3 regions of the Chromobacterium sp. LK11 genome follow, and region 3 is predicted to be linked to each of the others. Evidence: predicted binding sites of a transcription regulator. Region 3 holds the regulator's gene; each other region holds the start of a gene.

Region 1 (9,628 bases), on a different contig from region 3:
TTGTCGCGCAAACCGGCCGCCATCTGTCGCTCCTCACGCCACAAGCAGCCGTCTATTCCTTATATATAGATTTCGGCGATGCCGCGGCGTCCGCCTCGCTACGCAGCAACAATTGGGTAAGCATCGCCATTTGAGGATACAATTTAGCCATTTATCGAATTCCGCCGGCCTTAACGCATGTTTAGCTTCTTCAAAAGAAAAACCCAATCCGAGCCCACGCCGCCGACAACCGTCCAGACGGAATCCGCCGCCGACGCCCAACCCGCCACGCTGCCCGCAACCGCCCCCCTCGCCGCCCAGCCTGAGACGCCGGCGCCCGCGCCGCAGCAAGCCGTCCCGGAACCCACGCCTGCCGTCACGGCGCCGTCAGCCGTCGCGCCGCTTGACCCCGCCCCCGCTTCGCTGAAGAAAATGAGCTGGGCCGAGCGCTTGAAGGCCGGCTTGTCGAAAACGCGCGACAAGCTGGGCAAATCGCTGGCGGGGCTGTTCGGCGGCGGCAAGATCGACGAAGACTTGTACGAGGAGCTGGAAACCGTGCTGCTCACCGCCGACATGGGGGTGGACGCCACGCTGCACTTGCTTGGCGACGTGCGCGAGCGCGTTTCTCTGAAAGGGCTGAAGGACGCCTCGGAACTGAAAGACGCGCTGAAAGAATCGCTCAGCGACCTGATCTCGCCGCTGGAGAAACCGCTGGACGTCAGCGGCAAGAAGCCTTTCGTCATCATGATGGCCGGCGTCAACGGCGCCGGCAAGACCACCTCGATTGGCAAGCTGGCCAAGTACTACCAGAGCCAGGGCAAGAGCGTGCTGCTGGCCGCCGGCGACACCTTCCGCGCCGCCGCGCGCGAACAGCTGATGGCCTGGGGCGAGCGCAACAACGTCACCGTGATCGCGCAACAAGGCGGCGACTCCGCCGCCGTCTGCTACGACGCGATCCAGGCCGCGGTCGCCCGCGGCATCGACATCGTGCTGGCCGACACCGCCGGCCGCCTGCCCACTCAGCTGCACCTGATGGAAGAAATCAAGAAGGTAAAGCGGGTCATTCAGAAGGCCTTGCCGGACGCGCCGCATGAAATCATCCTGGTTCTGGACGCCAACATCGGCCAGAACGCCATCAACCAGGTCAAGACCTTTGACGACGCCCTCGGCCTGACCGGGCTGATTCTGAGCAAGCTGGACGGCACGGCCAAGGGCGGAGTGATCGCCGCCATCGCCAAGCAACGCCCCGTTCCGCTGCGCTTTGTCGGCGTGGGCGAAAGCATAGACGACCTGCGGCCGTTCCAGGCCAAGGACTACATCGACGCGCTGTTCGACTGAACGCAGCAGCCATTGCAAGCTCTCACTCTTGCCGTCACCAGCTAACGCGGGAACAGAATAATGATCCAGTTCGACCAGGTCACCAAGCGCTACCCAGGTGGCAATGAAGCCCTGAAAAACCTGTCTTTCAACATCGACACCGGCGAAATGGTCTTTCTCGCCGGCCATTCCGGCGCCGGCAAGTCCACCTTGCTCAAGCTGATCGCCGGCATTGAGCGCGCCACCGCCGGCGGCGTCGTGGTCAATGGCCAGAATCTGTCCAAGCTGCGCTCCAGCCAGATTCCCTATGTGCGTCAGCACATCGGCCTGGTGTTCCAGGACCACAAGATCCTGTTCGACCGCAGCGTGTTCGACAACGTGATGCTGCCGCTGGACATCATAGGCTTCGATCGCCGCGACGCCGCCAAACGCGTGCGCGCCGCGCTGGACAAGGTGGGCCTGCTCGGCAAGGAAAAGAGCATGCCGATCCGCCTGTCCGGCGGCGAGCAGCAGCGCTTGTGCATCGCCCGAGCCGTGGTGCACCGCCCCAGCATCCTGCTTGCGGACGAACCCTCGGCCAACCTGGACCGCGCCTACGCGCTGGACATCATGGAATTGTTCAAATCCTTCCACCAGGTAGGCGTCACCGTGCTGATCTCCGCTCACGATGAAACCCTGATGGAAGACTACGGCCGCCGAATCATTCGCCTGCGGGAAGGACAATTTGCCGCATGAAACATTATCTCTATCTGAACTGGCAAAGCGCCAAACTGGCGCTGATCAAAATCCTGCGTCAGCCATTCGGCAGCTTGCTGACCTTGCTGATGCTGTCGCTGGCGCTGGCCTTGCCGCTCTCGCTTTATCTAGCCGTCAGCAGCGTGCAGGACTGGGTGGGCCGGCTGAGCGCCACGCCGCAGGTCACCCTGTTCATGGAACAGTCGTCGGAAGAAGCGGACCTGGCCGCGGTCACCTCCACGCTGACCCGCCACCCCAAGGTCAAGAGCTACAGCTTCGTCAGCAAGAGCAAGGCGCTGGCCGACATGGAGAAGCGCAACGGCCTGCCCGGCCTGACCGATGGCCTGGACAGCAACCCGCTGCCGGACGCCTTCGTCGTCACGCCGAAGGCGCTGGAGCCGCGCGAACTGGAGATGCTGCAAAAAGAACTCTCCGGCCTGCCCATGGTGGAACAAGCGCAATTCGACGCGGACTGGGCCAAACGCCTGTACGGCATGGTGGAAATGGGCAAGCACCTGACCTGGTTCTTGGCCATCGCCCTGGGCCTGGCGCTGGTGCTGGTGACCAATAACGCGATCCGCATGCAGATCCTGGCGCGGCAGGACGAAATCGAAGTGTCCAAACTGATAGGCGCGCCGGACAGCTTCATCCGCCGCCCCTTCATGTACCACGCGATGTGGCAGGGCATCCTGGCCGGCCTGGCCGCCTGGGCGCTGACCAGTTGGCTGACCTCGGTCGCCAACCCGGCGATCCGCGAATTCGCCCAGTTGTACGGCGAGCGGGTGGAACTGCGCAATCTGAGCCCGATCGAGCTGGCCGTCGCCGTCGCCGTTTCCGCCCTGCTGGCGATGCTGGGCGCCCGCCTCGCCTCGGACCATCATCTGCGCAAGATAGAACCCAAATGAATCGCGGCCGCTTCCCTGTCCATGTAAGCGGCGCAACAACTGTTAATCAGAGCGAACGGCGTCGGCGCACCGGCTGCGCTACTATCGAGACGATAGAAAAAATCATTGACGCTGGAACCTTTCATTGCTAGCACTCTCCATATACGAGTGCTAACATATCACTACCCAAGGAGGTAGTTATACAGATGACCACAACATTTGCCTTGCCCGTCCCGTCCACCAGCGGCAGCCTGGAGCAATACATCCAAGCTGTTAACAGCGTGCCCATGCTGACGCCTGAGCAGGAAAACGAGCTTGCAACGCGCTTTCAGGAGCAAAACGACCTGGAAGCCGCGCGCCAGCTGGTGCTCTCGCACCTGCGCGTGGTGGTGTCGATTTCCCGTGGCTACTCCGGTTACGGTTTGCCGCAAGCCGACTTGATCCAAGAAGGCAATATCGGCCTGATGAAGGCCGTCAAACGCTTCGAGCCTGATCGCGGCGTGCGACTGTTCTCCTTTGCCGTGCACTGGATCAAGGCGGAGATTCACGAATTCATCCTGCGCAACTGGCGCTTGGTGCGCATCGCCACCACCAAGCCTCAGCGCAAACTGTTCTTCAATCTGCGCAGCATGAAGAGCAGCTTCTCCGCGCTGTCGGAAAACGAAGCTCGCCAGATCGCGGCCGATCTGGGCGTCAAGCCGGAAGAAGTCCGCGAGATGGAAACCAGGATGAGCGGCCAGGACGTCGCCTTGCTGGCGGACGACAACGACGACGACGGCTACGCGCCGATCGACTGGCTGGCCGACCATCACAATGAGCCGACCCGCGAGCTGGAACGTCGCGCCTTCGACCACCTGCAAACCGAAGGCCTGCAACATGCATTGGCCGCGCTGGACCCGCGCAGCCGCCGCATCGTTGAAGCGCGCTGGCTGGCCGACGACAGCGGCTCCACCCTGCATGAGCTGGCCGCCGAATTCGGCGTCTCCGCCGAACGCATCCGCCAGATCGAGGCCAAGGCCTTGGGCAAGATGAAGGCAGCGCTGAGCCAGGGCGTGGTGATCGAAGGCTAAACCGCTCCCCGCTCAATAAAAAACCACAGGCTGACGCCTGTGGTTTTTTTATACCCGGAAAACCGGAAGAGGGCAGCCTACTCGCCCATGGTCTGGTACTTTGCCGGCAACTTGGCGTAGGCGTCTCTAGCCACCGCGCGCAAAGGCTCCCATTCCGCCCTATCGTCGTCCAAGGTGCCCAAGAACACGCCGGCGTAAGTCGGGAAAGAGGCCAGCGTCGTCCGCAGCGTCCGCTCCGCCTGAGCCTGCTTGCCGGCCAGCACCTCCAGCTGCGCTCGCTTCAACATCACTTCCGGATAAGGGCGGAACGCGGTCAAGCGGTTCTCCAGCGCCAATTTGCGCTCCAGTTGCTCCGGCCCCACTTTCAAGTAATCGTCCACCGTGTAAAGCGCATGGTAGGCGAACAGAGGCTTGGCGTCGGCGATCTCGATCAGACGCTCCATCCTAACCTCATCGCGTTTGGCGTCGTTGGTCGGCGTGTACAGGCCCACCAGTTCCCAGAACATCGACAGGCTGCTGATCGACAGCCAGCCCACCCAAACCAGCGCCGCGAACAGCGGCAGACGCAGCGGCCAAGCCAACTGCCGATCGCCGCGCGGCGCCATCGCGGCGAAGATCACCAGCATCGCCAGGAAGTAGTAATACCACAGCGGATACTCCAGCATGCTGTGCGTCAGCGTCACCGCCAGGCAGCCCAGGGCCAACACCCCTTCCAGCGTGGCGCGGCGGCCGAAGAACGGCCACAGCACCCAGGCAAAACCGCCGACGATCAGCAAAGTGACCACGCCCCCCATCTCGGCCAGCAATTGCAGGATCAGATTATGGGAGTTGGTGAACAAACCGCTGTTGAAACCGGATGCGGCGAACTGCGGCAGCGGCTGCAAACGCACGCTCTCCGCGGCGAACTGCGACCAGCCCACCCCCGTCAACGGATGCGACAGGAAACTCAGCCAAGCCTTGTGCATTTCGGCGAAACGCCGCGACCCCATATCGTCGCCATTGGCCGCCAAGCGGGCCAGGCCGGAACTGTTTTGCAGGTTTTCGTGCGTCAGCAGGGAAATCAGCTGATTGAACCAAGGCAGGGCGAACTGCATCGCCAACACCACCAGGCAGGACAGCCACATCGCCCACAGCATCCGGCGCGACTCCGCGCTGCCGATGCGCCAATGCCAGAGCGCAGCCAGCCCGGACAAGGCCACCAGATACAACAGAATGGTGCGCGAGCCCGCCCACCCCAGCATCAAAGCCAGGCCGAGCACGAGAATGGCCAGGCCCCAGCGCGGCAGCCGTCCGGCTGCATACAAATACACCCCGGCCACCACCGACCACATCAAATAATGCGCGTATTGATTGCGTTGGCCGATATGACCAAAGATATTGCTGGTGGGGTGAGAGCCATCGTAGAACAAGCCCAGCTCCGCGGCGTAGCCGGTCAACTGAGCCACGCCTATCGCCGCCTGCACCAAACCGCCAACGATCAAGCCCCAGGCCAGCCAAACCGCAAACGGGCGCTCCCCCATCTCCTCGCGCAAAGACACGGCAACCGCCGCGAGCAAGGCCGCGGCCAACCAGGCCAAGGCTGTGGCGTAATTCATCCCGGGGAACAGCGCGTCCACCCAGAACGGCTGCCCAGCCCAAAGCAGGCCCATGCCCAGACACCACCAGGCGCTGCGCGGCATGCAGCGGAACAATGATCCGCTCGGCAACAAGAAGACAGCCGCCGCCAGCAGCAGCCAGACCACATTGATTTCGCCAAACCACTGCGGCAGCGGCACATAGTGGATGCGAGAGGCGAAAGGCAGGATGGCGATGAGGCACAGGGCCAGCATCGCCAGGAATGTGGAAAATCTTTGAGCGCTCATATTACGGCTGTCGTTTGCTAGATAGAGGACGCAGGATACCGCAAGCGCGCGCTCAAACAAACCGCACTCTGGCGGTCAAAACAGTGTTTTTCGCGTCACAGGCGCGGCCACGGTCATCACTGCGGCCTGTTGCGCCGCTTGGCTATACGCAGGGTACTTGGCATAGGCTTGGGCCGCAGTCAGGGCAACCTCCCTCAAAGGGGCAACATGAGGTTCAGGAACTCTTGCCAGCATTTCAGAAAACTCTTTGACATGATCAGGATAACTGGCAATCGCAATCTTGAGCGACTGTAAGCCTTCACTTTCCCGTCCGCTGAGTGATTGAAAAACACTTAGTTTTATCAATACATTAGGGTAGGGACGATAGCTGGCCAGCGAATTAAAATGAGCCAACTTCAAGTCCAGTTGTTCACGACTCGGCAACATATAATTGCCAATTACGAGATCAACCTCTCTTGCGAAAAAAGGATTTTTGCCTGCCGAAGACAATTGTTGCAAGCGTGATATATTTTCTTTTACATCTATAACTGGAAAATTATTCCTAACAATCACAAAAAATGAAAACAAACCAACAACAAAATACAAAATAAATCCAAGCCCAAAAACACAAGAGAAGACCTTAAGGAACACAGGCCGAAACAAAAACACCCTCCCTCCACCATTGTCTATTAGCGCACAGATTGATACAAACATAATCAAAAATGGCATATACCACAATGGATACTCAAACATACTATGAGTCAACAACACCATAAATACACCGAACAACCAAAAATATTCCGCCTTCCTTTTCGCGCGCCACAAAAATAATGCAATGCAAAAAACAATACCGAGTGCAACAGGTAATGCACCAACCAGTCCAGATTCTGCCAAAATTTGAAAAAATAAATTATGACTATGAGTAAATAACCAGCTTTCTGAAAATTTTGGCAAGCCCGCAGTCAGTTCCATCTTTGTGGCCTCCGCGGCAAATCCACCCCAACCAAGCCCAAACCAAGGGTACTGAGAAAAAATTAACCATGCCTTGGTCCATTCAATACGTCTTTTGACAGCAAGACCTCCATCTGATATGCGTTCCGCCCCGCTCACCACATCAATCGGCAATCCAAGATAATTTAAAAAAACAACAATATCACGACTCCAAAATTGAAATACCGCAATCAACAACACTGAAACCGATACAGCTACCGCTAACCGGCCCAGCTCTTTCTCTCTTCCTCCTTTCCTAAACCAATACCAAACTAACACAACAGTCAATAATGCATAGACTAAAGGCAAACGAGCTCCAGACCAAGACTGCGCAAGCAAAATCGGAAGCAAACACAGCAAAGCAAACCCTACCCTAAGCTTTTCAACCGCATACAAATAACAAATCGAAAGCACGCCCCAAAATAGAAAATTAGCATACTGATTGCGCTGAGCCACATTCCCTACCACCACATTGGAATTTGGATCATATACAATAAATCCGTGAAAAAGGTAAGCCAATTTAAATGCCTGCAACAGCCCCATCAAAGACTGCAACAACGAAAAAACAGTAACCACACATGCAAAAACGAATACCAAATCATTGATATCAGATGAGTCAAGGCAATTTCTAAGCAAAATAGAAAACAGAGCCAACCCAATAAATAGTAGCGCTAGGTAACCATAGAAATTAGAGTGCAAAGCAGAAAAAGCAAGAACGAGCAAAACTAGCTCAAGCCATGACACAGATACCTTATCAATACTCAATAGACACAAACTACACATAGCAGCACCAAGAAGTGCGAGTGCAGAAGCATCCGAAAACCAATCTGGAAGTGGCGCATAACGAAGCCAACTTAAAAATGGAGCTGAAACTGAAAAAGAAATCAAAAAATAGACGAATATCTTTATATTTTTACTCATAATAAAAAGGGTGCCTTTCGGCACCCCATTTCAATTTAAATTAAACATCAGTTGCCCGAACGGCAGTTTGCAGGCAACCATTGAGATTTAACGCCATTTGAAGATGCTGCAGCGCAAATCCAAATAATGGCACCACCAGATGCCGATGGCGTCAAAGTCAATTTGTTATTGGTAGAGTCCACAAGCGTAGTACTGTAAGTTACGGTGAGAACCCCACTCGTGCCAACAGAAAGATCTGTCACCGAGTTACCAGAAATACTGGTTTGCAGTCCGGCAGAAGCATTGCTTGTTGGAAATGAGCCATTTGAAGCATAGTACTCTGCCACTGCAGTTTTGGCTGCCGAAGCCAAGCTTAGCCCCTCTGACACTCTAGCCCGTTTGGTATAGTCCTGATAAGCGGGAATAGCAATCGCGGCGAGAATACCAATAATAGCCACCACTATCATCAGTTCGATAAGAGTAAAACCTTGTTGAGATTTTTGCATTGCAAGCTCCATTTAATGGCAAGACGAAGGCACATATTGAGCATAAGCCGCATCGGTAGAGCACGACCACGCAACAGTACCACCACTAGCTACAGGGGTAAAGACCACAGTCAAACCAGAGACCACACTGCTATTAAACAATACGGTCACAGTACTGACTCCACTACTAACTCCAACCTGTACATTACTGACATAGTTTCCTGCCAAAGTATCAGGCAAACCTGCACTAGCATTAGTGCTTGGCCAAGTATTGCCAGCCAGATAGTATTCTGACACCGAGGTTTTGGCCTGATCCGCATAGGTCAGACCTTCCGCCACCTTGGCGCGAACCACATAGTTCTGATAAGCAGGAATCGCAATCGCCGCCAAAATTCCGATAATGGCGACAACAATCATTAGTTCAATCAAGGTAAAACCAGCCGCCTTCCTCATCACTCGGCTCCAGGGCTTGTTTTATAGAGAGCACTTATGCAGAAAGTATGCCACCCCCTTCTTCACGCTCATTCCTTCCAATCCGCCAGTCATAAACAGCGCAACAGGTAGAAATGTGACGTTCTTGGTCAGTCCGCTGCCTCGCTCTCCCTGTGATAGCATCGAACTCTTAGTCTGAATACATAGAACAGATATGAGTGATAACCAAGACTGGCTGCAGCGCAGCTTCAATACTGTCTGGCACCCCTGCACCCAGATGAAACGTCATGAGGCTTTGCCCATCGTACCCATCGCCAGCGCGAACGGCGTCTGGCTCAGCGACTTCGACGGCAAGCGCTATCTGGACGGGGTCAGCTCCTGGTGGGTCAATCTGTTTGGCCATGGCCACCCTCGCATCAAGCAGGCGATCAAGAATCAGCTGGACCAGCTGGAACACGTGATGTTGGCGGGCTTTACGCACCAGCCGGTGGTGGAGCTATCCGAGCGCCTATGCAAGCTCAGCGGCCTGGCCCACGTGTTTTATGGGTCCGACGGCGCCAGCGCCACGGAAATTGCGCTCAAGATGAGTTTTCACTACTGGCGCAACCAGGGGCTAGCGGACAAGACGCGTTTCATCAGTCTGGAAAATAGTTATCACGGCGAAACCGTGGGCGCCTTGGCCGTCACCGACGTTCCCTTGTTCTCCAACACCTACGCCGGCTTGCTGAAGCCGGGCCTGCGCGCGCCGTCTCCGGACGCCCGCCGCGCGCTGCCCGGTGAAAGCGCGGCCGATGCCGCGCGCAAAGCGATCCAGGCGCTGGAAAACCTGCTGGCCAAACACGCGGGAGAAGTGGCCGCCGTCATTGTGGAGCCTTTGGTTCAAGGCGCGGCCGGGATGGCGATGTACGATACGCTCTATCTGAGCGAGTTGCGCCGGCTGTGCGACCACCATCAGGTGCACTTGATCGCCGATGAAATCGCCGTCGGCTTTGGCC
Region 2 (9,628 bases), on a different contig from region 3:
TTATAAAAATATCCCTGCTTGGAATCAAAATGCTCACGTTATACTGTTTGCATCTTCGTGTGAGAATTGCCCAAACATCTTATTAGAGTCATTGGCTTCAGGTCGGCCTGTTCTTTCGTCTAACGTAATGCCAATGCCGGAGTTTGGAGGGGATGGAATATTATACTTCTCCCCACACTCTCCTGATTCACTAAGGGTAAAGTTGGAAGAAATACTTACCAATAAAACTCTTTTAGAGAATTTATCTAAATCTTCTTATGAAAGAAGCAGTGTATATCGATGGTCCGGTACTGCGAAAAAAACTTGGGACAATGTATTTGATTTAGCTGAGATGAATTGAAGGAACTGAGATGAGAGAACACAATAAGCGTATCGTCATACTGGGCGTATCGGGCATGCTTGGGAATGCAGTATATCGGTTACTGTCTCAATCTGGAGTGTATGAGGTATTTGGAACGGTTCGATCGATGGGAGCCATTTCCGCTTTTTCAGATGAGCTCAAATTAAATGTAACTCAAGGGGTCGATGTTGAAAACTTTGATCACCTTTTGTCAGTGCTGTCCTCTCATAAGCCAGATGTTGTCATAAATTGTATTGGTTTGGTTAAGCAATTAGCTGCTTCCAATAACCCTCTTGATGCATTGCCAATAAATGCTATTTTTCCACATAGATTAGCAAATATCTGCAGCGCAGTTGGAGCGAGACTGATACATCTGAGTACAGATTGTGTATTTTCTGGTAAAAAGGGAGATTATGTTGAGGCAGATTTCCCTGATGCCTATGACCTTTATGGCCGGAGTAAGCTGATTGGAGAGGTTGACTATCAGAATGCCATAACACTTCGTACCTCTATTATAGGTCATGAATTAAACGGGAGTAGAAGTCTGATTGATTGGTTCTTGAGTCAGGAAGGTAGTATATTGGGTTATAAAAATGCTATCTTCTCTGGGCTTCCGACGGTTGAAATTGCGAGAATAATCCGAGATTTTGTTATCCCCAATAGAGAGTTGAGAGGGGTGTATCATGTTTCGGCTGAACCTATTAATAAATTTGATTTGCTGACCTTGGTTGCTAAAATTTATGGTAAAGAGATTGAAATCAAAGAAGATATATCTCTTTCTATCAATAGGTCATTGAACTCCATCAGGTTCCGAAATGCAACAGGCTTTGAACCATTGGAATGGCCTGAGATGATTGCACTGATGAAGAACTTTAATTAAGAGAGAAATGAAAATGAATAGTTTTAAAGGGAAGTCATTGTTAATTACTGGCGGTACTGGTTCGTTTGGAAACGCTGTCTTGCAGCGTTTTATTGACTCTGATATTTCAGAAATTCGTATTTTCAGCCGCGATGAAAAAAAACAAGATGACATGCGGAAAAAATATAACAATATTAAGCTTAAATTTTATCTCGGCGATGTAAGAGATTATCGTAGCATAGAGCAAGCTATGCGCGGCGTTCACTATGTATTTCATGCCGCGGCTTTGAAGCAAGTGCCTTCTTGTGAATTCCACCCCATGCAGGCTGTTTGGACTAATGTGTTGGGAACTGAGAATGTTTTGATGTCTGCTATCGCTGCAGGTGTCAAAAAGGTTGTTTGTCTGAGTACTGATAAAGCAGTATATCCAATAAATGCAATGGGTATCAGTAAAGCGATGATGGAAAAGGTTATGGTTGCAACCAGCCGGAATCTGGAAGGAACCGGTACAACCATTTGCGGCACGCGTTATGGTAATGTTATGGCATCGCGTGGCTCTGTTATTCCTTTATTCGTTGAGCAAGTACTAGCAGGAAAGCCGATTACAATCACGAATCCGGATATGACTCGATTTATGATGACATTAGCTGATGCGGTTGATCTCGTACTTTATGCATTTGAGAACGGGAGGAACGGTGATATTTTTGTTCAAAAAGCACCCGCTGCAACTGTTGAGACTTTAGCGCATGCGATATTGTCCCATATGAAGAAAGAGAATCACCCTGTGCACGTTATTGGAACACGGCACGGTGAAAAGCTATATGAAGTTTTGTTAAGTAGAGAAGAAATGGCGTGTGCGGAAGATATGGGTGAATATTTCCGTGTTCCTCCCGATGGTCGAGATTTGAACTATACAAAATTCGTAGAACAAGGTGATCAACGTTTGACTCGCACGAGTGTGGGTGAAGATTATAACTCACACAATACAGACCGGCTTGCAATTGATGGAATGAAAGAACTTTTGATAAAGTTGGATTTCATGCAGCGTATTGTGAGAGGTGAAGTAGCGGTAGCGGAGGAGTGAAAGTGAAAAAGCTGAAAGTTATGACGGTTGTTGGGACTAGACCCGAGATAATTCGTTTGTCGCGTGTAATGAAGAAGCTGGATGATTTTTGTGAACATGTTATTGTTCATACGGGACAGAATTATGATTATGAGTTGAATCAGATTTTTTTTGACGATCTTTGCATTAGAAAGCCTGATCATTTCCTGAATGCTGCCGGAGCGTCCTCTGCTGAGACAATTGGCATGATCATTGCCAAAATGGACGATGTCCTGGTCACGGAGAAGCCTGATTCATTGCTTGTTTTGGGTGATACCAATAGCTGCTTATCTGTAATTCCGGCTAAAAGAAGAAAAGTACCTATATTCCACATGGAGGCTGGTAATCGCTGTTTTGATTTGCGTGTCCCCGAAGAAATTAATAGACGAATTGTTGATCATACTTCAGATGTGAATTTGACATATAGCTCTATTGCCAGGGAGTGCCTACTGAAAGAGGGTTTGCCTGCCGACTTAGTCATCAAAACAGGTAGCCCAATGGCGGAGGTATTGTCATACTATCAAGAAGCTATTGATCGGTCTGACGTATTGGAACGCTTGGGGTTGAAGTTTGGTGAGTTTTTTGTTGTCAGTGCTCATCGCGAAGAGAATATTGACTCTGAAGTTAATTTCTCTAAGCTGATAAACATTTTGAATGAAATTGCTGAGCAATATAAACTACCTATCATTGTGTCAACGCATCCAAGAACTCAGAAAAAGCTTGATACTATTGGTGCTAAATTTAATAAAATGGTTAGACTGCTCAAACCATTAGGCTTTACTGATTATAATAAGCTTCAACTTTCAGCTCGAGCCGTATTGTCTGATAGTGGAACTATAAGCGAAGAATCTTCGATCCTGAACTTTCCTGCGTTAAATATAAGAGAGACTCAGGAGCGCCATGAGGCCTTTGAAGAGGGGGCTGTGATGATGGTGGGGGTGAATATCGATAGAGTTATGCAAGGCTTGTCTGTTCTTGAACAGCAGCCGCGTGGAGATGAACGATTGCTTATGCCTGTTTCAGACTATTCTACCAGGAACGTTTCTGACAAGGTTGTGCGCATTATTCATAGCTACACCGATTATGTGAATAGGGTAGTATGGAAGAAGTATTGAGGCAAGATTAATGCGGATTGTACTAATCGCGGATACTTTTCCACCCCATCGCACCTCTGGGGCGGTGCAACTTCGGGATTTGGCTCGAGAGTTCGTGCGTCAAGGACATAATTTGACGGTTCTTCTTCCGTCATCTGGCCAAAGGGAGCCTTGGCTGTTGGAGGATTTTGATGAGGTGCAGGTGCTACGTTTAAAAGCGCCACGTACGAAAGATGTTGGTTATGTCCGACGTACGTTGGGGGAGCTCTTCATGCCCTTTTCGATGTTATTACAGCTTCGAAAAAGCCCACTAGCTAATGAAGGGTGGGAGGGGGTTGTGTGGTATGCGCCATCTATTTTTCATGCTCCTTTGGCGAGAGCACTTAAAAATGCTAGTGGTTGTAAAGGCTACTTAATCATTCGTGATATCTTTCCTGATTGGGCGGTTGATATGGGGCTGATGAAGCGGGGATTGCCTTATCTGTTTTTTGATATGGTGGCACGCTATCAGTATTCTGTAGCTGATATTATTGGTGTTCAGACCCCTGGTAATCGAAATTACTTTGATTGTTGGCAACAGCAGCCTGGTCGTCAATTGGAAATTCTACAGAACTGGCTTGATACTCCTGCTGCAGCACCATGTTCGATACAAGTCAACGAAACCTATTTGAAAGGGCGCAAGATTTTTGTCTATGCTGGAAACATGGGGGTGGCCCAAGGCATGGATATTTTGCTTGATTTGGCTGATAAACTGTATCGTAGATCAGATGTTGGTTTTTTATTTGTTGGCCGCGGTAGTGAGGTGAGTAGGCTAAGAGCTGCAGCTCAAAAACGGCAGCTTGATAATGTTATGTTTTTTGAAGAAATTCATCCTGATGAAATTCCTGGGCTTTATGCTCAGTGTAGTGCGGGTATTGTTGTTTTGGACCCTCGTCATAAGTCTCATAATATTCCTGGGAAATTTTTAACTTACATGCAAAGTGGCTTGCCTGTATTGGCAAGTGTTAATCGAGGTAATGACCTTGCCCAATTGATCCGTGATGAGCGGGTCGGGCAAGTCTGTGAAAGTAACCGAGTTGATGAGCTACTATTTCTTGCGGAGGAGTTGCTGACTCAGCTTGAAGGTAATACTGCAGCCTTTTCGGTGCGTTGTAAGGGTCTTTTTGAGCGTGAATTTTCTGTAAAAAAAGCCGTGGGGCAGATTGTGGCCGCGCTATCTTCTTGATTTCTTGCTGATAGTGTGTTGTAGGAATGTTTTGTATGGGTCTGATTTTTAATGTGAATTTACGAGCAAAGAGTTTTAACATGATTAGACCTGGTGGGAGTGGTGTATATGTAGTAGATTGCGGTGATAAAATATTGGATTTCAATGTATCCCTCGAATTTTAAAGCATCCTTGTAACTCTTTGCTTGGGGTTTTATCTTCGATAATCTTATGCTTTACCTTTGTTGGAAAACATCGAAGGGTGTATATAAATGCTGGTAATTCTATTGGCGGCTACATTTTTCTCCTTGCTTGTTGGAATGTGTTTGATTCATTTTGCACATTTGCACGAACATTTTTCGGCTGATTACGAACTGAGCGGAGTGCAAAAGTTTCATGCTCAGCCTGTGCCACGTATTGGAGGGGTGCCGATTGCTGCTGGGTTAGTGGCGGGAAGTTGTATGTTGGCGTGGCTATTAAAGGATGCTTCAGTTTTGATGCTCTTGGCGGTGGCACTTCCTGCTTTTGCCGCAGGGATTTTTGAAGATGTCACAAAAAAAGTGGGGCCATTGCCTAGGTTGCTGGCAACCTTTCTTGCGGCCGCGCTAGGGTATTATATTCTTGGTGCAAGTTTACAGCGCTTGGATATTCCCTTGCTTGATGGTTTTTTAGTACGTTTTTGGATTTTTTCATTGCTTTTAACGATAGTTGCCGTGGGAGGGGTCGCCCACGCAGTGAATATTATTGATGGGTACAATGGGTTGTCTGGCGTTGTGTCAATCTTCATTTTCCTTGCTATGGCGTATGTGGCATTTAAAGTGCAGGATACTATGCTGGTTGGCATCTGTTTTGCTATGGTCGGCGCTATCGCTGGGTTTTTGTTTTGGAACTTTCCCCGGGGGTTGATGTTTGCAGGGGATGGCGGTGCTTATTTGGTTGGTTTTATGATCGCAGAAGTCGCTGTATTATTGGTTGCACGCCACTCTCAAGTCTCTCCTTGGTTTCCATTACTGTGTGTGATTTACCCAGTATTTGAAACCTTATTTTCAATCTATAGGCGTAAGTTTTTGCAAGGCCGAAGAATCGGTTACCCTGATGCGCTGCATTTACATCAATTGATCTATATGCGGTTGGTGCGGTGGATGGTAGGCTCCAAGGATGTAAGTCATAAAACTATGCGTAATAGTTTGACTTCTCCTTATTTATGGGCACTGTCTTCTGTGTCTGTGGTGCCAGCTATGTTGTTTTGGAATAATACTGTTGTATTGATTGGCTTCGTGTTGGCATTTATGTTTACTTATGTGAGGCTATATCGAATGATTATTCGTTTCCGCACCCCGGGCTGGTTGTTGCTGCGGAAGTCGGTCCGTCATTGATGATTTATGCCTTTATTAATATTTGTCGTTTTGAATGCAGGGGTTGGCGGGAGACAAGTCTTGTCTGGGATTTTATTTGCAGTGGGCATACTCTGAAAGTATGGTGCATACTGACTGTAAGCCATTTTCCACATATAGTTGAGAAAGGGCTGTTGCAGAAAGCTCGTAATAAATATGAAACAGCGTTGCTTCAGTGAGGAACAGCCAATCGTCTTCCTCTTGTAAGCTAAACTCTGCATGGAGGGGCGATCTGTGCTCGGCGTGACCGACTCTTGACGAACCAATGCTGTGCTATCTAAGAGAACTTGCTATGTCGCTGACCACCACAAGCGACAGTTTGACTCGTGTATTTAACTTGCTGAAATCGAGTCACACGTCATCTTTCCTGCTTTCACTGTTGGGGCCATCAGCTTGGGCTTCGCCTCATCTGACCGCGGTTTTCGACTGAGGCGATTTTGCTGTTTGGGTTTTGTGTGGAGCATTCCTGAAGGGCTACGCTTTCGACTGCTGAGTGCTTGGTGTGTGTGTGGCTGTGTGTCACGTTTAGGCGTCGATCTAGCTAAGCAGGCCAGGATGCTGAAATTTGACATGGCAGGCTCTTGAAAACCCTCTCTCTCGTCCCTATCATTAGCACTCGCAGCAGGTGAGTGCTAACGCCCGCCTCAACTCAACAGGTTTCAACTCTCAACAGCCACTGTAATAGGAGAGATCCATGGCAATTCGTCCTTTGCACGACCGTGTTGTTATCAAACGCCTCGAGGCTGAAGAAAAGACCGCTTCCGGCATCGTTCTGCCGGGCGCCGCCGCCGAGAAGCCGGACATGGGCCAGGTGTTGGCCATCGGCAACGGCAAGATCCTGGACAACGGCGAGCGTCGCTCGCTGGAGCTGAAAGTTGGCGACAAGGTCATCTTCGGCAAGTACTCCGGTCAGACCGTCAAGGTTGACGGCGATGAAGTCCTCGTGATGCGCGAGGAAGATGTAATGGGCATCGTTGAGTAATCCGACCCGCATCTGAACTTCCCTACACAGAATTCTGGAGATTTAAAGAATGGCTGCTAAAGACGTAAAGTTTGGTGATTCCGCTCGCGCCAAGATGGTAACCGGCGTCAACATTCTGGCTGATGCCGTTAAAGTGACTCTGGGCCCGAAAGGCCGCAACGTGGTGCTGGACCGCTCCTTCGGCGCGCCGACCATCACCAAGGACGGCGTATCCGTTGCCAAGGAAATCGAACTGAAAGACAAGTTCGAGAACATGGGCGCGCAGATGGTGAAAGAAGTCGCTTCCAAGACTTCCGACGTGGCCGGCGACGGCACCACCACCGCTACCGTGCTGGCCCAAGCCATCGTGCTGGAAGGCATGAAGTACGTTGCCGCCGGCATGAACCCGATGGATCTGAAGCGCGGCATCGACAAGGCCGTTGCCTCGCTGGTGGGTGAAATCGCCAAGATCGCCAAGCCGTGCGCTACTACCAAGGAAATCGCTCAGGTTGGCTCCATCTCCGCCAACTCCGATTCCGACATCGGCGACATCATCGCCAATGCGATGGAAAAAGTGGGCAAGGAAGGCGTGATCACCGTTGAAGACGGCAAGAGCCTGAACAACGAGCTGGACGTGGTTGAAGGCATGCAGTTCGATCGCGGCTACCTGTCCCCGTACTTCATCAACAACCAGGACAAGCAGATTGCCGCTCTGGACAATCCCTTCATCCTGCTGTTCGACAAGAAGATCTCCAATATCCGCGACCTGCTGCCGGTTCTGGAGCAAGTGGCCAAGTCCGGCCGCCCGCTGCTGATCATCGCCGAAGACGTGGAAGGCGAAGCGCTGGCGACTCTGGTGGTCAACACCATCCGAGGCATCCTGAAAGTGGTTGCCGTTAAAGCCCCGGGCTTTGGCGATCGTCGCAAAGCCATGCTGCAGGATATCGCCTTCCTGACCGGCGGCACCGTGATTGCCGAAGAAGTGGGCCTGACCCTGGAAAAAGCCTCGCTGGAAATGCTAGGTCAAGCCAAGCGCGTTGAAGTGGGCAAGGAAAACACCACCATCATCGACGGCGCCGGCCAAGCTGCCGAGATCCAGTCCCGCGTGGGCGAGATCCGCAAGCAGATGGAAGAAGCCACTTCCGATTACGACCGCGAGAAACTGCAAGAGCGCGTGGCCAAGCTGGCCGGCGGCGTTGCGGTGATCAAGGTTGGCGCTGCCACCGAAGTGGAAATGAAAGAGAAGAAGGCCCGCGTTGAAGACGCGCTGCACGCTACTCGCGCCGCTGTGGAAGAAGGCGTTGTGGCCGGCGGCGGCGTTGCTCTGCTGCGCGCCCGCTCCACTCTGGACAGCCTGAAAACCGACAACGCCGACCAGGACGCCGGCGTTAAGATCGTACTGAAGGCCATCGAAGCGCCGCTGCGCCAGATCGTCAAGAACGCCGGCGAAGAGCCGTCGGTCGTGGTGAACAAGGTGCTGGAAGGCAAGGGCAACTTCGGTTACAACGCGGCTAGCGGCGAGTACGGCGATATGCTGGAAATGGGCGTGTTGGATCCGGCCAAGGTAACCCGCTCCGCTCTGCAGCACGCTGCTTCGGTAGCTGGCCTGATGCTGACCACCGACTGCATGATCGCTGAACTGCCGGAAGACAAGCCGGCGGCCGGCATGCCGGATATGGGCGGCATGGGCGGCATGGGCGGCATGATGTAAGTCGACGCCTCCTAGGCTTTGAAAAAACCCCGCTACGGCGGGGTTTTTCTTTTGCGGGCTTAAAATGCGTAGGCTTCTGGCAAAATAAGGCCGGGGCATATATTAAGTTAAGGAGTGCGTGATGGAATTGAAGGCGTTGTTGGGCAGTCTGGACGAGATTTTGGAGCCGTGGCGCTACAAGGACTACGCGCCCAACGGCCTGCAGGTGGAGGGCGGGCCGGCGGTGCGCAAGTTGGTGACCGGGGTGACGGCCTCCCAGGCGCTGATTGAGGCGGCGGCGTCGCGCGGAGCGGACGCCGTGCTGGTGCACCATGGTTATTTCTGGAAGGGCGAAGACGCCCGGATTTGCGGCATGAAGCGCAAGCGGGTCAAAACTTTGCTGGAGCATGATTTGAGCTTGCTGGCTTACCACCTGCCGCTGGATGCGCATCCGGAGCTGGGCAATAACGCGATGCTGGGCAAGGTGCTGGATTTGGAGGCGCAGGGGCAGGGCGGCGAGCAGGGCTTGCTGTGGCACGGGGCGTGGCGGCATGGCGGTTCCGCCGGGGATTTCTGCGGGCATGTTTCTGCCCGGCTGGGGCGCGAGGCTTTGTTGCTGGGCAGGGTGGACAAGCCGGTTTCGCGCGTTGCCTGGTGCACTGGCGGCGCGCAGAGTTTTTTCGCCGAGGCCATTGATCTGGGGGTGGACGCCTTCATCACCGGCGAAGCCTCCGAGCAAAATCATCATATGGCAATGGAGTGTGATGTGGCTTTCATCGCGGCGGGGCATCACGCCACGGAGCGTTTTGGCATCAAGGCTTTGGGCGAGCGTCTGGCTCAGCTTCATGGCATAAGTGTTGAATTTGTGGACATTTCCAACCCGGTTTAGGCGGCTTGGCAGGGCTTCGGCCAATTTATTTGCATAGAAGCTTCAAGTCCCTACTCGGAATCGGGTAAAATCAGGCAGTTTTGGGCTCGGTTTCC
Region 3 (9,628 bases):
CTGGCGGTGGGTTTCATCGTCGGTCTGACCGGAGTGGGCGGCGGCTCGCTGATGACGCCCATCTTGCTGTGGTTCGGCATTTCCCCGGCCACCGCGGTCGGCACCGATCTGCTGTACGCGGCCTTGACCAAGATGGGCGGGGCGACGGTGCATCATCGCCAGGGCCACGTCGATTGGCGCATCGCCGGCTGGCTGAGCGCCGGCAGCGTGCCGGCGGCCTTGCTGGTGCTGGCCGGCCTGTCTTATTTGCATCTGCCGGAGAAGATGCTGGACACCTTGTTCAAGCTGGTGCTGGGCGTCGCGCTGTTGCTGACCGCGGCGGCGATCTTGGGCAAGCCTCTGCTGCTGCGCTGGCTGGGGCGTTCTGGCGCTCTGGCCCTGTCGTCGGAGCCGCGCATCGGCCTGACCGTGGCCACCGGCGTGGTGCTGGGCGTGTTGGTGACGCTCAGCTCCATCGGCGCCGGCGCGCTGGGCACGCTGGCCTTGTTCCTGCTGTACCCGGCGCTGTCGACTTCGCGGCTGGTGGGCACCGAAATCGCGCACGCGGTGCCGCTGACCCTGGTGGCGGGTCTGGGGCACGCCGGGCTCGGCAATGTGGATTTTCTGCTGCTGGCCAATCTGCTGGCCGGCTCGCTGCCCGGCATCTGGCTGGGCAGCAAGTTGACGCGGCAGTTGGCTGAGGGCTGGCTGCGGCCGGCGTTGGCGGTGATGCTGGCGGTGATAGGCGGCAAGCTGGTGTTTTGAGCCGGCGCGGCATGAAGGAAAACAGGCGGCTCCGGCCGCCTTTTTTCATGTCCGCGCGCCAAAAAAAACGCCCTGATCGGAGAGGCGAGCAGGGCTGAAATGCAAACAACAAGAGGAGAAGCCAAATTAAAGCCTCTTAATATTAGGGTTCATTAATTTTTACGCCATTGACCTGGAGCAAGAAAGCCGCGCCCGCCGGCTACAATTGTTTTTCCAGGATGATGCGCAGATCGGGGATGCCCGCCGGGTAGGGCTCTTCCGCGACGACGCGATAGCCCAGCGCCTGATAAAAGCGCAGATTGGCCGGCATGCTGGCGCGGGTGGCCAGCTGGACGCGGACGACGCCCTGCTGTTTCAGGCGGGCTTCGCCGTGCAGCATCAGCCGTTTGCCCAGGCCGAGGCCCTGCCAGTCCGGGTGGGCGCAGACGCGCTTGCATTCCGCCGCGGTCGCGCCCAGCGGCGCGGTGATCATGCAGGCCAAGAGCGCGTCCTGCCGGCTGGCGACGTGGATGCGGCCGCCGGCGCGGAGGCGTTGGCGCAGGCTGTCCTCGGTCTCGTCCAGCGCGGTGGGGCGGCTTGGCAAGCGCGCGGCCAGCGGCAGGAAGGCGAGGGCGATCAGGCTCAGCACGGCGGGCAGTTCGTCGGCGCGCGCCGCGCGCAGTTCCAGCGCTTCGAGTCGGTCCATGGCGGTTTCCTCTGCGATGTCCCGGTCCAGCATGCGCGCAATCAGGCCGGTTTGGCAAAAGGCGGACAAAAAAAAGACCGCGCAAACGCGCGGTCTTTTGTCGGAGTGAGGCGTGTGGCTTAGAGCCTGTTCAAAGTCTCGCGAGCAAGGGCGAGACAAGGCGAAAACAAGCGAAAAAGCGGAATGTACAAGTGGTACATGAGCATTTTGAGCTTGTTTTCAACGCCGTATCGCTGAAGCGCAGCAGACTTTGAACAGGTTCTTAGAGCCTGTTCAACGCCGTATCGCCGAAGCGCAGCGACTATGAACAGGCTCTTAGAGCTTGCCGGCCACCCAGGCCTGCACGCCGGCCAAGGCCGCCGCCAGGTTTTCCGGCTGAGTGCCGCCGGCCTGGGCCATGTCCGGACGGCCGCCGCCCTTGCCGCCCACCTGCTGGGCGACGAAGTTGACCAATTCGCCGGCCTTGAGCTTGGCGGTCAGGTCGGCGGTGACGCCGGCCACCAGCGCCACCTTGCCGTCGCCCTTGGCGGCCAGCACGATGGCGGCGGAACCCAGCTTGTCTTTCAGCTTGTCCAGGGTTTCGCGCAGCGCGGTGTTGTCAGCGCCCGGCAGTTCCACCGCCAGCACCTTGACGCCGTTGACGTCGGCGGCGCTGTCGGACAGGCTGTCGCCGGCGGAGGCGGCCAGCTGGCCCTTGAGCTTGGCCAGCTCTTTTTCCAGCGTCTTGACGTTGTCCTGCAGGCTGCCGATCTTGGCGGCCACTTCGTCCAGCGTCTGCGCTTTCAGCGCGCCGGCGGCTTCTTTCAGCAAGGCGTCCTGCGCCTGGATGTAAGCGATGGCGCCTTCGCCGGTGACGGCTTCGACGCGGCGCACGCCGGCGGCGACGCCGCTTTCCGCGACGATCTTGAACAGGCCGATGTCGCCGGTGCGCTGCACGTGGGTGCCGCCGCACAGTTCGGCGGAGAAGTCGCCCATGGTCAGCACGCGCACTTCATCGCCGTATTTTTCGCCGAACAACATCATCGCGCCGGATTTCTGCGCGGCTTCCATGCTCATCACTTCGGCCTTGACCGGCAGGTTGTGGCTGATCACGCGGTTGACCACGCGCTCCAGCTCGGCGATCTGCTCGGCGCTGACCGGTTCGCCGTGGGCGAAGTCGAAGCGGGTGCGCTCCGGATTCACCAGCGAGCCCTTCTGCGCGACATGGTCGCCCAGCACGTGGCGCAGCGCCGCGTGCAGGAGGTGGGTGGCGGAGTGGTTGCGGGCGCTGGCGGCGCGCGCGTGCAGGTCTATGGTGGCGGTCACGCTGTCGCCGACGGCCAGGCGGCCGCGGGCCAGCTTGCCCTTGTGGCCGAACACCGCGGCCTGGATCTTCTGGGTGTCGTTGACGTCGAACAGCGCGCCGATGCCGCCTTGCAGCGAAATCTCGCCGACGTCGCCGACCTGGCCGCCGCCTTCGGCGTAGAACGGGGTGTCGTCCAGCACCACGATGCCTTCTTCGCCGGCTTCCAGCGCGGCGACGGCTTCGGTGCCCTTGAACAGCGCCAATACCCTGGCGTCGGTGCTGGCGGAATCATAGCCGTGGAAGCAGGTGTCGGCGCCGCTGTAGCTGACCTTGCCGGTCATCTTGAAGCTGGAGCCGGCGCGGCCGCGCTCGCGCTGGGCCTCCATCGCGCGCTCGAAGCCTTCCAGATCGGCGTGGATGTCGCGTTCGCGGCAGATGTCGGCGGTCAGGTCCACCGGGAAGCCGAAGGTGTCGTACAGCTTGAAGATGGTGTCGCCGTCAAGCGCGGTCTTGCCGCCTTCCAAGGCGGAGTCGACCAGGCCCATGCCGATTTCCAGCGTCTCGGCGAACTTGATTTCCTCGGCGCGCAGCGCGTCTTCGATATGCGCCTGCTTCTCGCGCAGTTCCGGATAGGCGTCGCCCATCTCGGCCACCAGATCGGCGACGATCTTGTGGAAGAACAGGCCTTTCTGCCCCAGCTTGTAGCCGTGGCGGATGGCGCGGCGGGCGATGCGGCGCAGCACGTAGCCGCGGCCTTCGTTGGACGGCAGGATGCCGTCGGCGACCATGAAGCAACAGGCGCGGATGTGGTCGGCGATCACTTTCAGCGACGGCACGTCCTGGCTGTAGCCAATGCCGGTTTCGCGCGCGGCGGCGCGCACCAGGCAGGCCAGCGCGTCGGTCTCGTAGTTGGACTTGACGTGCTGCAGCACGGTGGACAGGCGTTCCAGGCCCATGCCGGTGTCTACCGACGGCTTGGGCAGCGGATGCAGGGTGCCGGACTCGTCGCGGTTGAACTGCATGAACACGTTGTTCCAGATTTCCATGAAGCGGTCGCCGTCTTCGTCCGGGCTGCCCGGAGGGCCGCCGGCCACGCTCGGGCCGTGGTCGTAGAAGATCTCGGTGCAGGGGCCGCAGGGGCCGGTGTCGCCCATGGTCCAGAAGTTGTCGGACGCGTACGGCGCGCCCTTGTTGTCGCCGATGCGGATGATCTTGTCGGCCGGCAGGCCCACGCTCTTGTGCCAGATGTCGTAGGCCTCGTCGTCGGAGGCGTAGACGGTGACCAGCAGCTTGTCCTTGGGCAGGTTCAGCCACTGTTCGCCGGTTAGGAATTCCCAGGCGAAGGTGATGGCGTCTTGCTTGAAGTAGTCGCCGAAGCTGAAGTTGCCCAGCATTTCGAAGAAGGTGTGGTGGCGCGCGGTGTAGCCGACGTTTTCCAGGTCGTTGTGCTTGCCGCCGGCGCGCAGACATTTCTGGCTGGTGGTGGCGCGGGTGTAGTCGCGCTTTTCAAAGCCCAGGAACACGTCCTTGAACTGCACCATGCCGGCGACGGTGAACATCAGCGTGGGGTCGTTGCCGGGGATCAGGCTGCTGGAGGGCACCACCTGATGGTTTTTGCCGGCAAAGAAATCCAGGAATTTCTGGCGAATTTCAGAGGTTTTCATGTTTGATTTCGTAAGATTGCGAATTCTGGGCCGCTTTGGGGGCTTGAACCCAGAGCGGCGCGGACAGCTGATTGTGTCAAGCCGCGCCGGCGCTGGCAAGGGTTTCGGCGCGACGCTTGAGCGCCTGGTTCATCAATTCGAAACCCTTGCGGGCGTCGGCCAGCAAGGCCTGACCGAACAGCGGCAGCAAGAAGCCGCTGAAAGTTTCGCCGTGATGCAGCCGGGTGCCGCCGTTTTCCAGCGCTTCCAGACGGAAACTGTGGCGGCCGTCCAGCAGGCCGGGCAGCAGCGCTCGCCCCAGCCACGCCAGCTCGTCCGCCGTTTGCAAGACCTCCAGCCGCGGGCGGAAGGTCAGCCGCGGCCGGCCGGGCGGATGGATGCTGACCACCAGCCGGGCGCCTATCTGCTGGCGGCCGTGCAGGCCGACGATGAAGGGGTTCCACGCCGGATAGGCGGCCCAGTCGCACAGCACGCGCCAGACCGCGGCCGGTTCGGCGTCTATGTCGATCTGGGTGGCGATGCTGCGCGTTTGCATGCTCAGTCCTCGTCGGCGGGAAAGTCGTCGTCGTCGGCGCCGCTGAGCACCTTGGCGATGACGGACATCGGGAAGCCGCGTCCGGCCAGAAAGCGGATCTGGCGCGCGCGCTCCTGCGGCGTGTCCGGCATGCGGCCGAACTTCTTCCGCCATTGCGCCTGGGCGGCGGCCAGGTCGTCGCGGCCTTGCAAGGCGTCGCGGATCAGCTCGGCGTCCACGCCGCGCTGGCGCATTTCCTGTTGCAGCCGGCGGCTGCCGTAGCGCTGGCCCTTGCTGTCGGCGAACTGCTGGGCGAAGCGCTGATCGGACTGCCAGCTGTGTTCGGCCAGATCGTCCAGCAGGGCGCTCAATTGTTCCGGGCTTTCCGCAAACGGAGCGAGCCGCCGCTCCAGCTCCCGCCGCGTGTATTCGCGGCGGGACAGGAGGTCGACGGCTCGCGCCCTCAGGCTTTTTTCCATTCGGGAAATCAGGCGTCGAGCGCGTCGTCCGCGAACTCTTCGTCCGGCTGGCCTTCGGTGATTTCCACTTTGATGCCCACCGCGTCGCGGATCTTGCGTTCCACTTCGGCGGCGATTTCCGGGTTGGACTTCAGCCACTCGCGGGTGTTGTCCTTGCCCTGGCCGATCTTCTGGCCGTTGTAGGCGTACCAGGCGCCGGACTTGTCGATGAAGCCGTGCTTGACGCCCAGCTCGATGATTTCGCCCTGGCGGGAGATGCCCTCGCCGTACAGGATTTCGAAATCGGCCTGGCGGAACGGCGGCGACACCTTGTTCTTCACCACTTTGACGCGGGTGTCGTTGCCGATCACTTCCTCGCCCTTCTTGATGCCGCCGGTGCGGCGGATGTCCAGGCGCACGGAGGCGTAGAACTTCAGCGCGTTGCCGCCGGTGGTGGTTTCCGGGTTGCCGAACATCACGCCGATCTTCATGCGGATCTGGTTGATGAAGATCACCAGGGTGTTGGTGCGCTTGATGTTGCCGGTCAGCTTGCGCAGCGCCTGGCTCATCAGGCGGGCTTGCAGGCCGACGTGGCTGTCGCCCATCTCGCCTTCGATTTCCGCCTTCGGCACCAGCGCGGCCACCGAGTCGATCACGATCAGATCGACGCCGCTGGAGCGCACCAGCATGTCGCAGATTTCCAGCGCCTGTTCGCCGGTGTCCGGCTGCGAGATCAGCAGGTCGTCGACCTTGACGCCCAGCTTTTGCGCATATTGCGGGTCCAGCGCGTTTTCCGCGTCGATGTAGGCGCAGGTGCCGCCCAATTTCTGCATCTCGGCCACCGCTTGCAGACACAGGGTGGTTTTACCGGACGACTCCGGGCCGTAGATTTCCACGACGCGGCCGCGCGGCAGGCCGCCGACGCCAAGCGCCAAGTCCAGACTCAGCGAGCCGGTGGAGACCACCTGCAGGTTTTCGTTGATCTGGTTGTCGCTCATGCGCATGATCGAACCCTTGCCAAATTGCTTTTCAATCTGGGCAAGGGCCGCGGCCAACGCTTTGCTCTTGTCTTCGGATGCCATGCTGTCTCCAGTGTGGGGCGCTAAACGAAATGAATGGTCGGCCAGCGGCGGCAAGCGTCCTGTTGGCGGAAAAACCCGATGCCGGACAGGGGTTTGCGGGGCGCGGGCGGGGAAGGCCCGCCGCGCTTGCGTTTGCTGCGCCGATAGCCGAAAAGATGGCGTCGATTATCTCATAAAGCCTTGGCCAACGGCAGGGCCGCTTGCCGGCGATACCGTCCTTCGGGACGGGAAAGCGCGATCTCGCTTGAAAAAGTTGTGATTGCGACCACTTTTACAAGTGTCCACCCTGTGTACAATGAAGCCATCATGATGAACGAACGCGCGCAACACCTGCTCAAGGTCCTGATCGAACGCTATATCGTCGACGGCCAGCCGGTGGGGTCCAAGACCCTGTCGATGCTGCCCGGCGTCGAGCTGTCGTCCGCGTCCATCCGCAATGTGCTGGCGGAACTGGAGGCGATGGGGCTGATCGCGGCGCCGCACACCTCGGCCGGCCGGGTGCCCACCGCGCGCGGCTACCGCATGTTCGTCGATCGCCTGCTGACCATCCGGCCGCTGGAAGAGGCGGCGCTGCACGAGCTGGAGCTGAACCTGCAGCCGGACAGCCCGCAGCGCATCGCCCAGTCCGCGTCCTCGCTGCTGTCCGAACTGACCCATTTCGCCGGCGTGATCGTCACGCCGCAGCGTTCCGACATCGCCTTCCGCCAGATCGAATTCCTGCGCCTGTCCGAGCGACGGGTGCTGATGATTCTGGTGACGCTGGACGGCGACGTGCAGAACCACTTGCTGACTACGGAGCGCGACTACACCCCGTCGGAACTGATAGAAGCCGGCAATTTCATCAACCAGCATTACGCCGGCCAGGGCCTGGACAGCATCGCCAGCCGGGTGGCGGACGAGTTGCGCCAGTTGCAGGGCGACATCGCCGAGCTGATGTCGGCGGCGATCCGCCTGGGGCAGAGCTCGATGGCGGCCAGCAGCGCGGCGGTGGTGGTGGCCGGCGGCAGCCGGCTGCTGGAGGTGAGCGACCTGTCCGAGGACTTGTCGCGGCTGCGCCGGCTGTTCAATGTCTTCGAACGCAAGACCGAATTGCTGAAGCTGCTGAACCAGGGGCGCGAAGCCCAGGGCGTGAACATTTTCATCGGCGAGGAGTCCGGAGTGGTGACGCTGGACGAATGCTCGGTGGTGACCGCGCCTTATCGGATCAACGGCCAGGTGGTCGGCGCGCTGGGCGTGGTGGGGCCCACCCGGATGGCTTACGAGCGGGTGATACCTATCGTCGACATCACCGCGCGGCTAGTGTCCAGCGCCTTGTCGTTCCGCGCTTAGCGTTTGGCCGCGAGCTTGCGGGGTCCGTGGTCGTGTTTTCGCGCCGCGTTCTTTAGGGGAGCGCGGCAAAGTCAAAAATCCAATCAGAAACCAGCCCATGAAATCTTTGCTTAAACTGGCCCCGTTGGCGGCCCTGTTCTCCTTCCAGCTTGCCCAGGCCGACGCCGCCTTCCTGGCGCGTCCGGACGTGCAGCGCTATATCGACGAGCAGGTAGCCGGCGGCCAGTTCAATCGCCCGGAGCTGGAGGCGGTGTTCGCCAATGTCGAACTCAAGCCCAACATCATCAAGATCCTGGACAAGCCGTCCACCTCGCGGCCTTGGTATCAGTTCCGCAATTCCACGGTGGGGGAAAAGACCATCGCCGACGGCGTGACGTTCTGGCGCGCCAACGCGGCCGCGCTGGCGCGCGCCGAGCAGCAGTACGGCGTGGCGCCCGAGCTCGTCGTCGCCATTCTGGGCGTGGAGTCGCATTACGGCCGCAACACCGGCAGCTTCCGCCTGGTGGACGCCTTGTCCACCATAGGCTTCGATTACCCGCGACGGGCGGAATTCTTCCGCAAGGAGCTGACCGAATTCCTGCTGCTGGCCAAGGAGGAGGGCAAGGACCCGCTGACGCTGAAAGGCTCTTACGCCGGCGCGATGGGCTGGCCGCAATTCATGCCGTCCAGCTTCCGCAAATGGGCGGTGGATTTCGACGGCAGCGGCCACCGCGACATCTGGAGCGATCCGGACGACGCGATCGGCAGCGTGGCCAATTACTTCCAGCGCCACGGCTGGCGCCACGGCGACGACGTGATCCTGCCGGCCAGCGTGCAGCCGGGGCCGCAGATCGATCAGCTGATCGCCGACAAATTCAATCTGCACTACACCGTGGGCGAGTTGAAGAAAATGGGCGTGACGCCGCAGGCTCCGGTGGCCGACGACGTGCCGGCGGTGCTGGTGCCGCTGGAAACGGCGCCGGGCGTGACCGAATACTGGCTGGGCCTCAACAACTTCTTCGTGATCACCCGCTACAACCGCAGCACGCTGTACGCCAAGGCGGTGCAGGAAATCGCGGATCAGCTGCGCCAGCGCTATCTGGCGGGCCAGGCCGCAACCCAGCCGTGACGCCGCGCGCCGCCCGCCGCGGCGGCGCGAAACCTGTCGCCACGCGCGGCAATTGCCATTAAAATCCGCCCCCATGAGCTATCAAGTCCTTGCCCGTAAGTGGCGTCCCAAGCGCTTTGCCGATCTGGTCGGCCAGGAGCACGTGGTGCGCGCCTTGACCAACGCCCTCAAAGAACAGCGTCTGCACCACGCTTATCTGCTGACGGGGACGCGCGGGGTGGGCAAGACCACCATCGCCCGGATTCTGGCCAAGAGCCTGAACTGCGAAACCGGCACCACCGCCGAGCCTTGCGGCGAATGTTCGGCCTGTCGCCAGATCGACACCGGCCGCTTCGTCGATCTGCTGGAGATCGACGCCGCGTCCAACACCGGCATCGACAATATCCGCGAAGTGCTGGAAAACGCCCAGTACGCGCCGACGTCCGGCCGCTTCAAGGTCTACATCATCGACGAAGTGCACATGCTGTCCAAGAGCGCCTTCAACGCGATGCTGAAGACGCTGGAGGAGCCGCCGGCCCACGTCAAATTCATCCTGGCCACCACCGACCCGCAGAAAGTGCCGGTCACGGTGTTGAGCCGCTGCCTGCAGTTCTCGCTGCGCAATATGACGCCGCAGCAGGTGGCCGGCCACCTGGCCCACATGCTGGACGTGGAGGGCATCGCCTACGAGGCGCCGGCGCTGGCCTTGCTGGGCCGCGCCGCTTCCGGCTCGATGCGCGACGCGCAGTCGCTGCTGGACCAGGCCATCGCCTATGGCCT

Evidence for each region. Region 3 encodes HrcA, which represses chaperone genes, less so after heat shock. Its sites were predicted from a motif close to ATTAGCACTCGNNNNNNNCGAGTGCTAAT; they were not measured.
Region 1: rpoH (RNA polymerase sigma factor RpoH) is a predicted target of HrcA. The motif match lies at 3,063-3,091, and genes of this name have one in related genera.
Region 2: groES (co-chaperone GroES) is a predicted target of HrcA. The motif match lies at 6,602-6,630, and genes of this name have one in related genera.

What each region holds. Positions count from the first base shown of each region.
Region 1 is NZ_LDUR01000012.1:1,682-11,309, forward strand. It holds gene ftsY (signal recognition particle-docking protein FtsY) at 178-1,317, shown strand; gene ftsE (cell division ATP-binding protein FtsE) at 1,378-2,031, shown strand; gene ftsX (permease-like cell division protein FtsX) at 2,028-2,936, shown strand; gene rpoH (RNA polymerase sigma factor RpoH) at 3,122-3,985, shown strand; gene VK98_RS07640 (PglL family O-oligosaccharyltransferase) at 4,063-5,847, opposite strand; gene VK98_RS23255 (PglL family O-oligosaccharyltransferase) at 5,923-7,761, opposite strand; gene VK98_RS23260 (pilin) at 7,785-8,222, opposite strand; gene VK98_RS23265 (pilin) at 8,235-8,654, opposite strand; gene VK98_RS07645 (adenosylmethionine--8-amino-7-oxononanoate transaminase) at 8,848-9,628, shown strand, end outside.
Region 2 is NZ_LDUR01000016.1:176,864-186,491, forward strand. It holds gene VK98_RS23335 (glycosyltransferase family 1 protein) at 1-340, shown strand, start outside; gene VK98_RS11490 (SDR family oxidoreductase) at 351-1,220, shown strand; gene VK98_RS11495 (polysaccharide biosynthesis protein) at 1,228-2,283, shown strand; gene wecB (non-hydrolyzing UDP-N-acetylglucosamine 2-epimerase) at 2,286-3,416, shown strand; gene VK98_RS11505 (glycosyltransferase family 4 protein) at 3,529-4,620, shown strand; gene VK98_RS11510 (glycosyltransferase) at 4,872-5,975, shown strand; gene groES (co-chaperone GroES) at 6,688-6,975, shown strand; gene groL (chaperonin GroEL) at 7,025-8,665, shown strand; gene VK98_RS11525 (Nif3-like dinuclear metal center hexameric protein) at 8,787-9,533, shown strand.
Region 3 is NZ_LDUR01000003.1:84,976-94,603, reverse strand. It holds gene VK98_RS01805 (sulfite exporter TauE/SafE family protein) at 1-744, shown strand, start outside; gene VK98_RS22620 (GNAT family N-acetyltransferase) at 944-1,429, opposite strand; gene alaS (alanine--tRNA ligase) at 1,745-4,378, opposite strand; gene VK98_RS01790 (SRPBCC domain-containing protein) at 4,455-4,913, opposite strand; gene recX (recombination regulator RecX) at 4,916-5,371, opposite strand; gene recA (recombinase RecA) at 5,380-6,432, opposite strand; gene hrcA (heat-inducible transcriptional repressor HrcA) at 6,739-7,761, shown strand; gene mltB (lytic murein transglycosylase B) at 7,859-8,869, shown strand; gene dnaX (DNA polymerase III subunit gamma/tau) at 8,943-9,628, shown strand, end outside.